2 regions of the Cedecea davisae genome follow, and region 2 is predicted to be linked to the other one. Evidence: predicted binding sites of a transcription regulator. Region 2 holds the regulator's gene; the other holds the start of a gene.
What was found. Region 2 encodes PhoB, which activates phosphate uptake and scavenging genes when phosphate is short. Its sites were predicted from a motif close to CTGTCATAAAACTGNCNNAT; they were not measured.
Positions count from the first base shown of each region.

Region 1: the regulator PhoB is predicted to act here: its motif matches at 3,338-3,357, upstream of ACG1VR_RS11280 (esterase-like activity of phytase family protein).

Region 1 covers NZ_CP172054.1:2,298,427-2,305,965, forward strand. The annotation lists gene ACG1VR_RS11265 (ArsR/SmtB family transcription factor) at 1-557, shown strand, start outside; gene ACG1VR_RS11270 (bestrophin family protein) at 609-1,526, opposite strand; gene ACG1VR_RS11275 (methyl-accepting chemotaxis protein) at 1,657-3,195, opposite strand; gene ACG1VR_RS11280 (esterase-like activity of phytase family protein) at 3,390-4,727, shown strand; gene ACG1VR_RS11285 (YnfU family zinc-binding protein) at 4,911-5,090, shown strand; gene ACG1VR_RS11290 (hypothetical protein) at 5,167-5,415, opposite strand; gene ACG1VR_RS11295 (ABC-F family ATP-binding cassette domain-containing protein) at 5,622-7,352, opposite strand.
Region 2 covers NZ_CP172054.1:3,769,930-3,777,468, reverse strand. The annotation lists gene sbcC (exonuclease subunit SbcC) at 1-1,036, opposite strand, end outside; gene sbcD (exonuclease subunit SbcD) at 1,033-2,250, opposite strand; gene phoB (phosphate response regulator transcription factor PhoB) at 2,450-3,139, shown strand; gene phoR (phosphate regulon sensor histidine kinase PhoR) at 3,162-4,469, shown strand; gene brnQ (branched-chain amino acid transporter carrier protein BrnQ) at 4,895-6,214, shown strand; gene proY (proline-specific permease ProY) at 6,286-7,539, shown strand, end outside.

The sequences.
Region 1 (7,539 bases), 1.5 Mb from region 2:
TGATGGCAAATGTTGCGCCTTCTACCGCCAGCAGCCATCTGGCAAAGCTGATGGAACAGTCGCTAATTGCCTGCGTGCAGCAGGGGCGGCACCGCTACTACCGGCTTTACAGCAGCCAAATAGCCGGGGCGCTTGAGGGCCTGATGGGGCTTGCGGGGATGGATAGAGCATCTTTGCGCAGCAAAACCCCCGACAATTTACGCTACGCCCGAACCTGCTACGACCACATGGCCGGAGAAGTTGCGGTAGCCATTCACGACTCGCTGTTTCAGCTTAACTGGCTGGAGGGTGAGGGCTACGAGTTAACGAATCATGGGCGTGAGCAACTGCTTGGGCTTGGGGTAAATATAGATATCGGCTCGTCGCGGCGGCGCCAGGCCTGCGGCTGCCTGGACTGGAGCGAAAGGCGCGAGCATCTTGGCGGCCAATTGGGAAAAGCGCTTCTGCACACCTGCGAGCAAAAAGGGTGGGTAAAACGCGATTTAGTCAGCCGTGAACTGCATATTTCCGACACCGGCAAGCGCAGGCTGGGGAAAGTGTTTGGCGTGGTGTTTTAGCGTTTTCCTCTCCCACACCGGGAGAGGATATTTCAGGCCCAGCGCAGCTGATTAGTTCAGCCGATAATGCCGGTTAGGCTTCAGGGCTTCCGGTTTCTCCGCCTCGTCATTCATATCCCGCAAATCACGCTCGATGGCTACGCAAATGGCATCCAGCGGCAGATCGTTATCCTCGGTGCCAAACGGATCCTCCAGCTCTTCCGCCAGCGAGTCCAGCGAGATAAAGGTGTAGGAAACAAAGACCGAGACAAACGGCGTCATGTAATGCAGGTCGGTCACCAGGGCAAACGGCAGCATAATGCAGAAAATATAGACCGTGCGGTGCTGGATAAGGCTATAGGCAAACGGCATAGGAGTGGAGATGATGCGCTCGCAGCCGCCAGAAACCGCAGACAGCTCGTTGAGATGATTATCAAGGCTGCGCCACAGCACGTCCGAGATAACACCGCGCCTACGCCAGTCGTTCAGCCAACTGCCCATCAACATTAAAATACGGTTGCAGGGCGCGTGGCTCTCGCTCACCCAGGCTAAATCCTGCGGCGTAAGAAAGCGGCTCAACGTTTCGTGCTGCGGCTTTTTACGCAGCGTCATGCGCAGGCTGTTGCAAAAGGCAACCTGCAAATTGACGAACTGCTGTACCGCCTCTGGTTGCTCACCGGACAGCGTTTTCACCTCGCGCAGCAGCGAGCGGGAGGTGATTGCCAGCTGGCCCCAAAGCAGTCTCGCTTCGTTAAAACGGGCGTAACAGGCGCTATTGCGAAACCCCAGAAAGATAGCAATAGCAACGCCGAGGATGCTGAATGGCGCAATGGTCAGCTTGATGCCAAGCGTTTCATACCACGGCAGAAAGAAAATCACGCTGATTGAAAGTGCGAGGTTCAGCAGCAGGCGGGAATAGATTTTTTCCAGTACCGAGCCGTGCCAGACGAACAGGCGGGCCAGCCAATGTTGATGCGGACGAACGATCATGATGAGTAACAGAATAGTAACAAGAGCCTGTATTTAACGGCAGACCGTGACCCAGATCAACATTTATCACTACAAAACATTAACAAGATGCCGCCGCGTTGAGATACGAGGCGGCACTTTGCCAGCCGAATCAGGCCAGTTTAAATACCGATACTGATTCATTTAGCATCTGCGACTGCTCTTTTAACGACATCGCGGCGGCGGAAGCCTGCTCCACCAGGGCGGCATTCTGCTGGGTTACCACGTCCATTTGCAGCACGGCCTGGTTAATCTGTTCGATGCCGCGGCTCTGCTCGCCGGTGGACACCGCAATTTCTGCCATCAGAGTCGTGACCTGATTAATGGAAGAGGAGATGCGTTGCATACTCTGTCCGGCGCGGTTCACCAGCTCGCTGCCGTTGGTCACCTGCTGCCCGGAAAGCTCAATCAAATCCTTAATCTCTTTCGCGGCGACGGAGGAACGCTGTGCCAGGTTACGCACCTCGGACGCAACTACCGCGAAGCCACGGCCTTGCTCTCCTGCGCGGGCGGCTTCAACCGCCGCGTTGAGAGCCAGAATATTCGTCTGGAAGGCAATATCCTCGATAATTGAAATAATGCTGTCGATTTTGCCGGAGCTGGTTTCGATATTGCGCATAGAATCAATAACCTGATTGACAATCTGCTGCCCGTCGTTGGCGGCGGCCAGCATGCCGTTAGCCAGTGTATTCGCCTGGTACGAGCTTTCTGAGGTGCGTTTTACCGTCACCGTAAGCTGTTCCATACTGGCGGCAGTTTCGCCAAGTGAGGCGGCTTGCTCTTCGGTTCTGGCGGATAAGTCGGTATTGCCCGCGGCTATCTCTTCGGAGGCGTGAGCCACGGTATGGCTGGACTCGCGCACCTGGCCGATGATTTCGGTGAGGGAAAGACGCATCTGCTCGAGGCTATGCATCATTTCACCAATTTCATCTTTAGACTTGATCTCAATCGAGCGATGCAGCAGGCCGTTAGCAATTTCAGTGCAGTGGGCTTTGGCGGTATCCAGTTCTTTAAGCACGCGGACTTTAAGCAGAATAAAGATAGCGGCCAGAATAGCGATAAACAGTGCTGCAAACAGGGCGAGGGTGACCAGGCTTGAGTGGAATCCGCTTTGCGCGTTCTCATTTAGCTGGCGGGCATGTTGTTCCCGGAAGGCAAGCAGTTTATCCAGCGTTATCTCAAATTGGCGATCGAGCATTGGAATTGTCGCCGTTACCAGTTCGGTAGATCGCGTTTTATCATTGGCTTTTGCCGCATCCAGCAGGGGTTGCAGGCCCCGGTCACGATAGGCGAGATAAGCTGCTTTGTAGTCATCGGCAAGCATCTGCTCTCCGGGCTGTTTAACGGCGTTGATATAGCCCTGGAAGCTGGAATCAGCTTTGCCCAACGCTTCGCTTGCGCCTTCAAGGCTCTTTGTTGCCTGTGCCGCGTTACCCAGGTCCATCTCCTGGACTGCCTGCATCGCGCGTACGCGCATGGTGCGGCTATGGTTGATCGGGTCGATAACCGATAACACAACGCGAATTTCGCTATTTACGTCATTTAGGGCGTGGTTGCTGCGGGTGAGAGACCAGATATTGGTGGCGGTGCTGGCGAGAAAAATAAGCAGTAACGTACTGAAAACTAAAATCGAAAAACGCCTGACTGACATAATTAATCCTTACATCGATAAAATATTCTTTCCCTGCCAGCGGCGAACGCTCTTCGTCATTGCTGGCTGTAGGGTTATCGGCAGAAGGAGCCGGATATTTACCGTCGCGCGAGTTAAGCGCACAAAGTGTAATCTTACTGTCATCTGTCTATTTTATAACTCCGGTACTTCAACCACTGATGTGTATAAAAACCATGAAATTAAAAACACTTGCCTTGCTTTGCAGTACCGTTTTACCTCTGGCCGGTCACGCTGCTGATGCGCAGACTGACCGTTACGTTGTCACGTTCCCGCAAGGTGATAGCGTGGAATACAAAGGTGAATACGCCGCTAACTTCCCGCATGGCTTGCCGGTGGGCGTGGGTTCAGGCCTGACATTTATCGGCAAGCAGGGCGATGATCTGGTGTTCGCTACGGTAACCGACCGCGGGCCAAATGCTGACTCGCCGAAGGCGGGTAAAAAAGAGTCAAAGATTTTTGCTAATCCCAAATTTACTCCGCTGATGATGACCATTCGTGTCGGGAATGGCAAAGCCGAAGCCGTGGATGCCAAACCACTGCATGATGACCAGGGGCCAATTAGCGGCCTGCCGCTGCCGGAAGGTCTTATCGGTGCGACCAATGAAATCGCGCTAAGCGACACGTTGAAACAGCTCAGCAGCGACAAGCGCGGGCTGGATACCGAAGGCATCACGCCGGACGGTAAAGGCGGTTATTGGATCTGCGATGAATATGGCCCGTTTGTGATAAATATCGACGCTAACGGCAAAATTCTGAAGAAATACGGCCCGCAGGCGGAGCATGGTGAGCAAGGCGTGGCTGGCGGGCTGCCAAACATCGTCAAATGGCGCCAGCCGAACCGCGGTTTTGAAGGCATTACCCGTATGCCAGACGGCCGTATTATCGCTGCGGTGCAAAGCACGCTCGACATCGACGGTAAAACCAAAAACAGCGCACAGTTTACTCGTCTGGTCAGCCTTGACCCGGCGACCGGCAAAACTGAAATGTACGGCTACCCGATAGACGTTGATGTCTACAAAAAGGCCAAAGATGCCAAAATCGGTGACATTGTGGCGCTGGACAATCATCGCCTGCTGCTGATTGAGCAGGGTGGCGACAAGAATAAACAGATGCGTAATCTGGTCTATGTTGTTGACCTGAAAGACGCTTCTGACCTGGCGAACTTCGATAAAGAAAAAGCGCCTGAATTTGATGACGCGGAGCAGTTGAAAGCGCGCGGTATCAAACTGGCGAGCAAGAAAGAAGTTGCCGACCTGCGCAAGCTTGGCTGGCAGCAGGAGAAAGCCGAAGGAATGGCGCTGATTGATAACCAGACTATCGCGGTTATCAACGATAACGATTTTGGCCTACAGGCGGTGCTGGATAAAGCCGACGACTATCAGGTTGACGGCAAGGGTCACCTGCTGAAAGACGGAAAAGAAGTGGATGCTAAAATCGAGCTGAAGCCGCTGGAGAAGCCAGAATCACAGAATGAGCTGTGGGTGATTAAGCTGGCGGAGCCGCTGAAATAATTATTTGGAGCGTTCCCTCTCTTTCCTTAAGAGCGGGAACGCTAATGCTTCGTTTTGGGTCATCGGGCAAAAAATTTCACTGATGTGGCTGACACCACGCAAAAGTAGAAAATAAAAACTAAATAAAGGGCTATTGTCGGGTAACGGGCGTAAGGTTGCAGACCCCTTCACGAGATATGCCTGATGTCATATATCAGCTTTATTAAAGCGTTTTTCTCTCCCTCGGTGAGTCTGGCCTGTCCATGGTGCGGGCACCGGTCACGGCAGAGTTCGGCGAAGGTAAAGAAAGGCAGAATTCTGGTCTGCACCCACTGCGGCACGCTATTTCTTCCCTCTGAATGCCGCCAGCAAGACAAGAGGTAACGTTTTTCACGAAAACATCCCCCGGGCAACATAAAACTGATATGAACCCAGGGGGAGGTTGTTGAAAAACCTGGGTTTATCTTCCCGTCGCGTTAAGGAAGTTTATGTTTTCTAAGTGTTTGCTATAGGTGGCTACTTTGTTTTTTAAAAGAATCTTTTCCTTACTGCTTAGATTAGCGTTAGCTAATTTAAATTGAGCATTTTCGTTTTTTATCGAGATGACAAAGGTGGCGAAGCGGCTGAATCGCGGGTTGCCTAAAACTAACCGGTATGCTGCTTTCCCACTATTGCAAAACAAGGCTCGCGTTAAATTTACTATTTGCATAGTCGTATCCTTTCGTTTTTAGTCGATCCAATAAGTACATCAGCTATTTAAAATAACGACTTGCCGTCGGCGATAAATAGCATAAGGTTATCTCGGGGTGTTTAATGTTAAGTAAGCCGCGCAAAAAAGAAAAGAATATATTAGGGAATTAATGGCGCTGATGTATTTCATGAAAAATAAGGCCACCATTACAGTGGCCTTATTAGTTATATCGCTAATTTTTTATTTAACACTTCAATCTCACTTCGCCACTGACTTTGCAGCGCCGGTTTCTGGTGCTTTTCCTTACGCGCCATATCCTCAGCCAGCTTTTCCTCCAGCTCGATTAGCCGTTCCAGTAGCTCATCGCTTTCGTGCCAGGATTTTGGCCTGTCCTCCCGGAGAGGAGGACGAGCTTCGGAAACCGGTTGGCCGGTTTCTTCGGCGGTAAGCAGGTCGTACAGCGCATCCAGGTCGTGCCACTCGCTAAGCTCGCCGTTATCCACCAGCCAGAAGCGATTACAGCCTCTGGCTATCAGCTCGCGGTCGTGAGTCACCAGCATCACGCCACCTTCAAAGCTTTGCAGCGTTTCAGCCAGCGTTTCTTTACCTTCCATATCCAGATGGTTGGTCGGCTCGTCGAGCATCAGCAGCGAGTAGCGCGCCAGCGTCAGGCCTACAAACAGCAACCGTGAACGCTCTCCGCCGCTTAGCGTGCTGACGGTTTGCTGGTGGCGCAGCCACGGAAAGCCAGCGCTAATCAGCGCCATCTTCCGGTCCTGTTCGCTAAGCGCGGCAAAGGGCTCAAGCGCTTCGAGCAGCGTGTTGCCGTCTTTTAGCTGGTGCAGCGTCTGGTCATAATAACCGAGATGAACGCGAGGATGCAGGCGGATGCCTTCCTCCTGCTGCGGCTGCTGATACTGTTGCCAGAGTAGGCGCAATAGCGAAGATTTCCCGCAGCCGTTGCGGCCAATAATCGCCACGCGGTCGCCGCTTTTAATCCGCTGTAAGGGGAGATTAAACAGCGGCTCGCACTCGGGCGCGGGGCGTACATCCAGCGCTTCCAGCTCCAGCAGGCGGTCGGCCGGTAGCGCTTCGCCTTTCAGCCGCAATTGCCACTGTGTCCCGGCGGTTAGCTCGGTTTGCTCATCCTTGAGCTTGTCGATGCGCTTTTCCATCTGCTTAGCTTTACGCGACAGATCTTCGTTGTCGTAGACCTTGCCCCAGATAGCAAGGCGTTTGGCGCTGGCGGCGATACGGTCAATTTCCTTCTGCTCCGCCTGCCGGCGGTGGGCATCGGTTTTATCTCGTTCATCCAGCGCGGCACGCGCCTGAGAGCAGGGCAGAGCAAAGAAATGCAGCGTGCGGTCGCGCAAAATCCAGCTGCCGTTGGTGACGTTATCCAGCAGGCTGCGGTCGTGTGAAACCAGCACGAAGCTGCCGTTCCAGCCACGCAGGAACTGCTCAAGCCACAGCAGCGTAGGCAGGTCGAGGTGGTTGCTCGGCTCATCCAGCAGCAGCAGGTCCGGTTCGCTAATCAACGCGCGCGCCAGAAGCAGGCGCGTATGCTGCCCGCCGCTCAGCGTGCCGGAGGTAAGCAGCCAGTCGGTCTCGTTAAAGCCCATGCTTGCCAGCAGAGCCTCCACGCGCCAGCGTTCGCTATCACGCAGCCCCGTCTCAATTTGCGCCAGCACGGCGTCCAGCATAGTCATCTCATTGAGACTTTCCGGCAGATGTTGTTCAACCCTTGCCATCAAGCAGGCGCTGGCCCGCGTTACCGAGCCGCTATTTGGCAAGAGGGTGCCGTCCAGCAGTTTCAGCAGGGTACTTTTGCCGCAGCCGTTATGGCCAATTAAGCCAATTCGGTCGCCTTTCTTCAGGGTAAAAGTGATGGACTCCAGCAGCGAACCGAAAGCGGTGTCGAGGTGCAGAGATTGGGCGGTTAATAAAGTGCTCATAGGTACTTACTCAAGAGTTAGGGCGTAAAAACGCCTCGTCGTATAAAGCTGACGATAACCCGGTAAGCCCGAGGGAAGGGATTTAGTGAATGTCTTCGCTCAAGCCGAAGTTATCGCAGCACGGAACCGATAACGCTTGAGCAGTGACGATCGCCAAAAGTATGCGAACGATTAAAACGCTCACAAG
Region 2 (7,539 bases):
GAGCCTCCGCCTGAAGTTTTTCAGCCTGAACGGCCGCCAGCAGCCGGGTTTGCTGGCGATGCACCGAGGCGTGGCGTAAGCGTGCATTCACACTTTCCGCCGCTTCGGCATTTTGCTTCAGCGCCTGCTGCTTTTCCTGGAGACGCTGCCAGTGCGGGCGCAGCTTTTCGGCAGGCAGCGCACGAGCCAATTTGTCCAGCTGCGGGGCGGCATCCAGCAGAGCCTGATTAGCGGTATTCAGCCCCAGCCGCTTTTGTTCTTTATCGGTAGTCAGCTTGCCCAGCTGGCTCAGCCAGTCCCGATGCTGCTGGCGCAACTGCTGCTCGGTGCCCAGCGTTTGTTCTTCAAGAGTGAGCGCCTGCAAACTTGCCGTGAGCTGCTGTTGCTGCTCTTCGCTGAGCAGGGCAACGCCCGCCGCCTGAGCCAGCAAATTTTCCAGCCGAATTTTGATTTGCTTGTGGTTTTCAAATACCGCAGCGGAGACGGTGCCGTAGATTTCTGTGCCGGTCAGCTCTTCGAGCAGCGAGGCGCGGTCGTTGGCATCGGCATTTAAAAATGCCGCGAATTGCCCCTGAGAGAGCATCATCGAACGGGTAAAACGGTCGTAATCCAGCCCGGTTAGCGAGGCAACAAGGTCGAGCTTGTCTTTGATTTTGTCCGCAAGAATTTTGCCGTCGCTGATTTGGGCCAGCTCCACGCGCGGCGCCTGAAGGTTGCCGTTTGCCGCATTCCGTGCGCGGTTCTGGCTCCAGAAAGCGCGGTAGCCAACGCCCTTAACCTCAAACTCCACCTCGGCCAGGCACTCGGCGGTGTCTCTGGTCATCAGGTCGTTCTGCGACTGCGATACGCTGCTCAGGCGCGGCGTTTTGTGGTAGAGCGCAAGACAGATGGCGTCCAGCAGCGTGGTTTTGCCCGCTCCGGTCGGGCCGGTAATGGCAAATAGTCCGTTGCTGGCGAAGGGTTCCCGAGTGAAATCAATCTTCCACTCGCCCTTGAGGGAGTTAATATTTTTTAAACGCAGGCTAAGAATTTTCATGCCTGTTCCTCCTGCTGGTGCAGGTCCGAGAGCGTTTGGGCAAACAGCGTTCTCAGCCTGGCGGCGCGTTCTTCGGTAGTTTCTTCCTGGCTAAGGCGGCGCTCAAATACCTCTTCAACGGTCAGCTCGCTTAGCGTCTCTTTATGCTGGCTGGCGATGACCCGCTCGCGCTGTTCGCGGCTGCGGCGCAACAGCACAACTTCTACCGGCAGGGTGTCGGTTAAAGCCTGAACCTGACGCTGCATATCGTGAAGATATTCATCGGTGGCGATTTCGATATCCAGCCAGACTTTTGGCTCGGCAGGGGCATTACGCCACTGCTCAAGCTGCTGTTCTATCTCCCTTAGCGAACCTTTTATCACCGCTAACGGCTGGCTGACCGGGACTTCAAGGGCTTCGACGCCCGCAAGCTGGCCGCCGCTGAATTCAACCAGAAATACGCTTTTAGCTTTGCCCGTTTCGTCGAAGCTGAGTGCAATCGGGGAGCCGCTGTAGCGGATATGTTCGCTGCCGCCAATCTTCTGCGCCCGGTGGATGTGGCCCAGCGCGATATAGTCAGCCGGAGGAAAGTGCTGCGCCGGGAAGGCGTCCAGGGTGCCGATGTAAATGTCTCTCACCGCATCGGATTTGGTTACGCCAACCGTGGTGAGATGCCCGGTGGCAATAATCGGCAGCGGACGGTCGCCGCGTAATGCGACGGCGGCGTCGTAGCACTGCTGGTAGTGCTCGCTAATTGCTTCCATTAATGAGCGCTGCTTCTCATGGCCGGAAAGCCCGGCCTGGCTGCTTTGAATATCGCGCGGGCGCAGAAACGGGATTGGGCACAAAATAGCGCCGGGCGTGCCGTCTTTGTTATTCAGCACCAGCGCCTGCTCTTCCTGGCGATGCCGGGCGCTGGCGATAACGCGAGTATTCAGGCAGGCGAGCAGCTCGCGCGACTCGTTAAGCGTGGCGACGGAGTCGTGGTTGCCCGCCAGCACAACAAGCTGGCAGCCGCTGGCCTGCAACTGCACCACAAAACGGTTATAGATTTCACGGGCGTAGCTCGGCGGCGAGCCGGTATCAAAAATGTCACCCGCTACAATTATGGCATCCACCTGATGTTCGGCCGCCGCGTTAAGCAGCCAGTCAAGAAAGGCCTGGTGTTCAGAAGCCCGGCTTTTGGTATAGAAATTTTGGCCGAGGTGCCAGTCTGATGTGTGGAGAATGCGCATAACCTGTCCCATGGCAAAGAGGCGAGTTTCCGATTATAAGCTATTGAGCCGCCAGCGTAACCGTGCGCGAAACTCAGCGGCTGTCATAATTCAAAAAGGTGAAATATCGGACGGTCATCTTTTTCATAAATCTGTCACAAATCTGACGCATACTGGCGCACAATTAATAAGAGATGGTCTCTTTTCAACAGGGTAAATCATGGCGAGACGCATTTTAGTCGTAGAAGATGAAGCTCCGATTCGTGAAATGGTGAGCTTTGTGCTCGAGCAAAATGGCTTCCAGTCGGTAGAGGCGGAAGATTATGACAGCGCGGTTAACCTGCTGATTGAACCTTTCCCCGACCTGATCCTGCTGGACTGGATGCTGCCGGGCGGTTCGGGTATCCAGTTTATTAAGCACCTTAAGCGTGAAGCGCTGACCCGCGAAATCCCGGTGATGATGCTAACCGCGCGCGGAGAAGAAGAAGATCGCGTTCGCGGGCTTGAAGTCGGGGCCGACGATTACATCACCAAACCGTTCTCGCCAAAGGAACTGGTGGCGCGTATTAAAGCGGTAATGCGCCGTATTTCGCCGATGGCGGTGGAAGAGGTGATTGAGATGCAGGGGCTGAGCCTTGACCCGTCCTCGCATCGGGTAATGACCGGTGAAGACCCGCTGGATATGGGGCCAACCGAGTTTAAGCTGTTACACTTCTTTATGACCCACCCGGAGCGCGTTTACAGCCGTGAACAGCTGCTTAATAACGTGTGGGGAACCAACGTTTACGTTGAAGATCGCACCGTAGACGTGCATATTCGCCGCCTGCGTAAAGCGCTGGAAACAAGTGGTCATGACAAAATGGTGCAAACGGTTCGCGGCACGGGTTATCGTTTTTCAACCCGCTTTTAAAATGCTTACAGGAGCGTGACGCGTGCTGGAACGGCTGTCATGGAAAAGGCTGGTACTGGAGCTGATGCTCTGTTGTTTACCGGCGGCTATTCTTGGATTGATCTTTGGCCATCTGCCGTGGTTTTTACTGGCGGCAGTAACCTCCCTGCTGAGCTGGCATTTCTGGAATCTCCTTCGTCTGTCCTGGTGGCTGTGGGTTGACCGCAGCATGACTCCGCCTCCGGGCCGGGGAAGCTGGGAGCCTCTGCTTTACGGGCTGCATCAAATGCAGCTGCGTAACAAAAAGCGCCGTAAAGAGCTGGGTAATCTGATCAAGCGCTTCCGTAGCGGGGCCGAATCGTTGCCCGATGCGGTGGTGCTGACCACGGAAGAGGGCTCTATTTTTTGGTGTAATGGCCTGGCCCAGCAGCTGCTTGGGCTGCGCTGGCCGGACGATAACGGCCAAAACATCCTTAACCTTCTGCGTTATCCCGAATTCACACAGTATGTGGCGAATCAGCAGTTTAATCGCCCGCTGACGCTGGTGATGAATAATGGCCGCCACCTTGAGTTCCGCCTGATGCCGTATGCCGACGGGCAGTGGCTGATGGTGGCGCGTGATGTGACGCAAATGCATCAGCTTGAAGGCGCCAGGCGTAACTTCTTCGCCAACGTCAGCCATGAGCTGCGCACCCCGCTAACCGTGTTACAGGGTTATCTGGAGATGATGCAGGATCAGGCGCTGGAAGGCCCGCTGAGGGATAAAGCATTACATACGATGCGAGAGCAAACGTCGCGCATGGAAGGGCTGGTTCGACAACTGCTGACCTTGTCGAGAATTGAAGCGGCACCGGCGCTGTCGATGAATGAAAAAATCGACGTTCCGCTGATGCTGCGCGTTGTTGAACGCGAGGCGCAGACCCTGAGCCAGCAGAAGCAAACGCTCACTTTTAACGTTGAGCCTGGGCTACAGGTTTACGGCAATGAAGAGCAGTTGCGCAGCGCCATTTCCAACCTGGTGTATAACGCCGTGAACCATACTCCGGAGGGGACGCACATTACCGTGACCTGGCGGCGTCAGCCGCACGGCGTGGCGTTTAGCGTTAAGGATACCGGGCCGGGGATTTCAGCGGAGCACCTTCCTCGCCTTACCGAACGTTTTTATCGGGTGGATAAAGCCCGTTCCCGGCAGACGGGCGGCAGCGGGCTTGGGCTGGCGATTGTGAAGCACGCCCTTAGCCACCACGACGCGCGTCTGGAGATTGAAAGTAAACCGGGGCAGGGATCGACATTTTCGTTTGTGTTGCCGGAGCGGTTAATCGCCCAGGATCCTGCGGCAGTTGCACATTAATTCACCGCAACCGTCAAGCTCTGTTTCCACAGGCCAGTTTACTGGCCTTTTTTGTTGGTTTTTTCTCCACTCGTTAAGCGTTAAAGGCGAATTGTTGATTTTTTGTCCGAATGATAAGCCACAATAAATTCGTATAATTGAATTTATTCACTGCCTGCCGGGATTTTTAAAGGATATCTTTCTGGTTTCCCGATCCCTTCTTGTCTTCAAACGCTATAAGCGTTTTAATTGCCCCCCTGTTGTTACCAGACCGACTGAAATTGAGTGGTAATTCGACTAACTATTCTTCGCCACCGATCCGGAGAAGCATATTCCGCTGTCGTTACCGGTAATAACCGCTTTTTTGCCGAACGTTATTTGGAACCGCGTGCGGTTAAAAAATTTGAACGTTTTCAACACCACACATCCACAGGCTGCATTATTTTATGACCTATCATTTAAAATCGCGTGACATCATCGCTCTGGGCTTTATGACCTTTGCGCTGTTTGTGGGCGCGGGCAACATCATTTTCCCCCCAATGGTTGGCTTACAGGCCGGTGAACACGTCTGGACGTCTGCACTTGGCTTCCTGGTCACCGCGGTAGGCTTACCGGTGCTGACCATCGTGGCCATTGCCCGTGTCGGCGGCGGTATTGATAGCCTCAGCTCGCCGATTGGCCGCCGGGCCGGTATTTTGCTGGCGACCGTTTGTTACCTGGCTGTTGGCCCGCTGTTTGCCACGCCGCGCACCACCACCGTGTCGTTTGAAATCGGCATTGCGCCGCTGACCGGTATGGGCGATATGCCGCTGTTTATCTACAGCCTGGTGTATTTCGCGCTGGTGATTGGTATTTCGCTTTATCCCGGCAAGCTGCTGGATACCGTTGGCCATTTCCTTGCGCCGGTGAAAATCCTGGCGCTGCTGATCCTCTCCGCCGGTGCCGTTCTGTGGCCTGCCGGTGGCCTGAGTTCTGCGACCGAAGCCTATCAAAACGCGGCATTCTCTAACGGCTTTGTGAACGGCTACCTGACGATGGACACTCTGGCCTCGCTGGTATTCGGGATCGTTATCGTCAATGCGGCACGTTCTCGCGGTGTGACCGAATCCCGCCTGCTGACCCGCTACACCATTTGGGCTGGCCTGATTGCCGGTGTTGGCCTGACGATTATCTATCTGGCGCTGTTCCACCTCGGGTCTGATAGCGCCAATCTGGTTGAGCAAAACGCCAACGGCGCGGCTATTCTGCACGCCTACGTTTCCCATACCTTTGGCGGAGCAGGCAGCTTCTTCCTTGCTGCGCTGATTTTCCTCGCCTGCCTGGTTACGGCGGTTGGCCTGACCTGCGCCTGCGCGGAGTTCTTTAGCCAGTATTTACCGCTCTCTTACCGCTCGCTGGTGTTTATCCTCGGCCTGTTCTCGATGATTGTATCTAACCTCGGCCTGAGCCATCTGATTCAGATCTCTATTCCGGTGCTGACGGCTATCTACCCGCCTTGTATCGCCCTGGTGGTCTTAAGCTTTACCCGTCCGTGGTGGCACAATTCCACCCGCGTTATCGCACCGGCAATGCTGATAAGCCTGCTGTTTGGTATTATCGACGGCATTAAAGCTTCGGCAATCAGCGATGTACTGCCTGCATGGGCGGCGAAACTGCCGCTGGCGGACCAGGGCCTTGCGTGGCTGCTGCCAACCGTCGCGATGGCGGTTATCGCCGCCGTCTGGGACCGGGCTGCGGGGCGTCAGGTGACTTCCACCGCGCACTAAGAGTTTGATTGTTAACTAACCACGGAGTCGCCCTCCGTGGTTTTTTTATTGTGAAGAGTGGTACAGGATTCATGGAAAACACCAATAAGCTCAAGCGCGGTTTGAGCACCCGGCACATCCGATTTATGGCGCTGGGTTCGGCGATTGGAACAGGGCTGTTTTACGGCTCGGCAGACGCTATTAAGATGGCGGGGCCAAGCGTACTGCTGGCGTATATTATCGGCGGCGTTGCGGCCTATATCATCATGCGCGCGCTGGGCGAAATGTCGGTTCATAACCCCTCTGCCAGCTCGTTTTCCCGTTATGCTCAGGATTACCTGGGGCCGCTGGCAGGCTATATCACCGGCTGGACTTACTGCTTTGAAATATTGATTGTCGCCATCGCCGACGTGACCGCCTTCGGGATCTATATGGGTATCTGGTTCCCGGCGGTGCCGCACTGGGTCTGGGTGCTGAGCGTGGTGCTTATCATCAGCGCCATCAACCTGATGAGCGTAAAGGTATTTGGCGAGCTGGAATTCTGGTTCTCGTTTTTCAAAGTGGCGACCATCATCATTATGATCCTCGCCGGTATCGGCATTATCTTCTGGGGCATCGGTAACGGCGGCCAGGCGACCGGTATTCATAATCTGTGGAGCAACGGCGGCTTCTTCAGTAACGGCTGGTTAGGCATGATAATGTCGCTGCAAATGGTGATGTTCGCCTACGGCGGTATTGAAATCATCGGCATCACCGCGGGCGAAGCGAAGGACCCTGAGAAATCCATTCCGCGCGCGATTAACTCTGTCCCGCTGCGTATTCTGGTGTTCTACGTTGGCACGCTGTTTGTCATCATGTCTATATACCCGTGGAACCAGGTTGGCACCGAAGGCAGCCCGTTTGTCATGACGTTCCAGCACATGGGCATTACCGCTGCGGCCGGTATTCTTAACTTCGTGGTCATCACCGCTTCTCTTTCCGCTATCAACAGCGATGTGTTCGGCGTTGGGCGCATGCTGCACGGCATGGCGGAGCAGGGCAGCGCGCCGAAGGTATTCGCTAAAACCTCACGTAACGGTATTCCGTGGGTGACGGTTGTGGTGATGGGCTTTGCCATGCTGCTGGCGGTTTACCTGAACTACATCATGCCGGAAAACGTCTTCCTGGTGATTGCATCGCTGGCAACCTTTGCCACCGTATGGGTGTGGATAATGATCCTGCTGTCGCAGATTGCCTTCCGCCGCCGTTTGCCACCGGAAGAGGCAAAAGCGCTTAAATTCCCGATCCCGGGCGGCGTGGCGACGACTATCGTAGGTCTGGTATTCCTGGTGTTTATCATCGCGCTG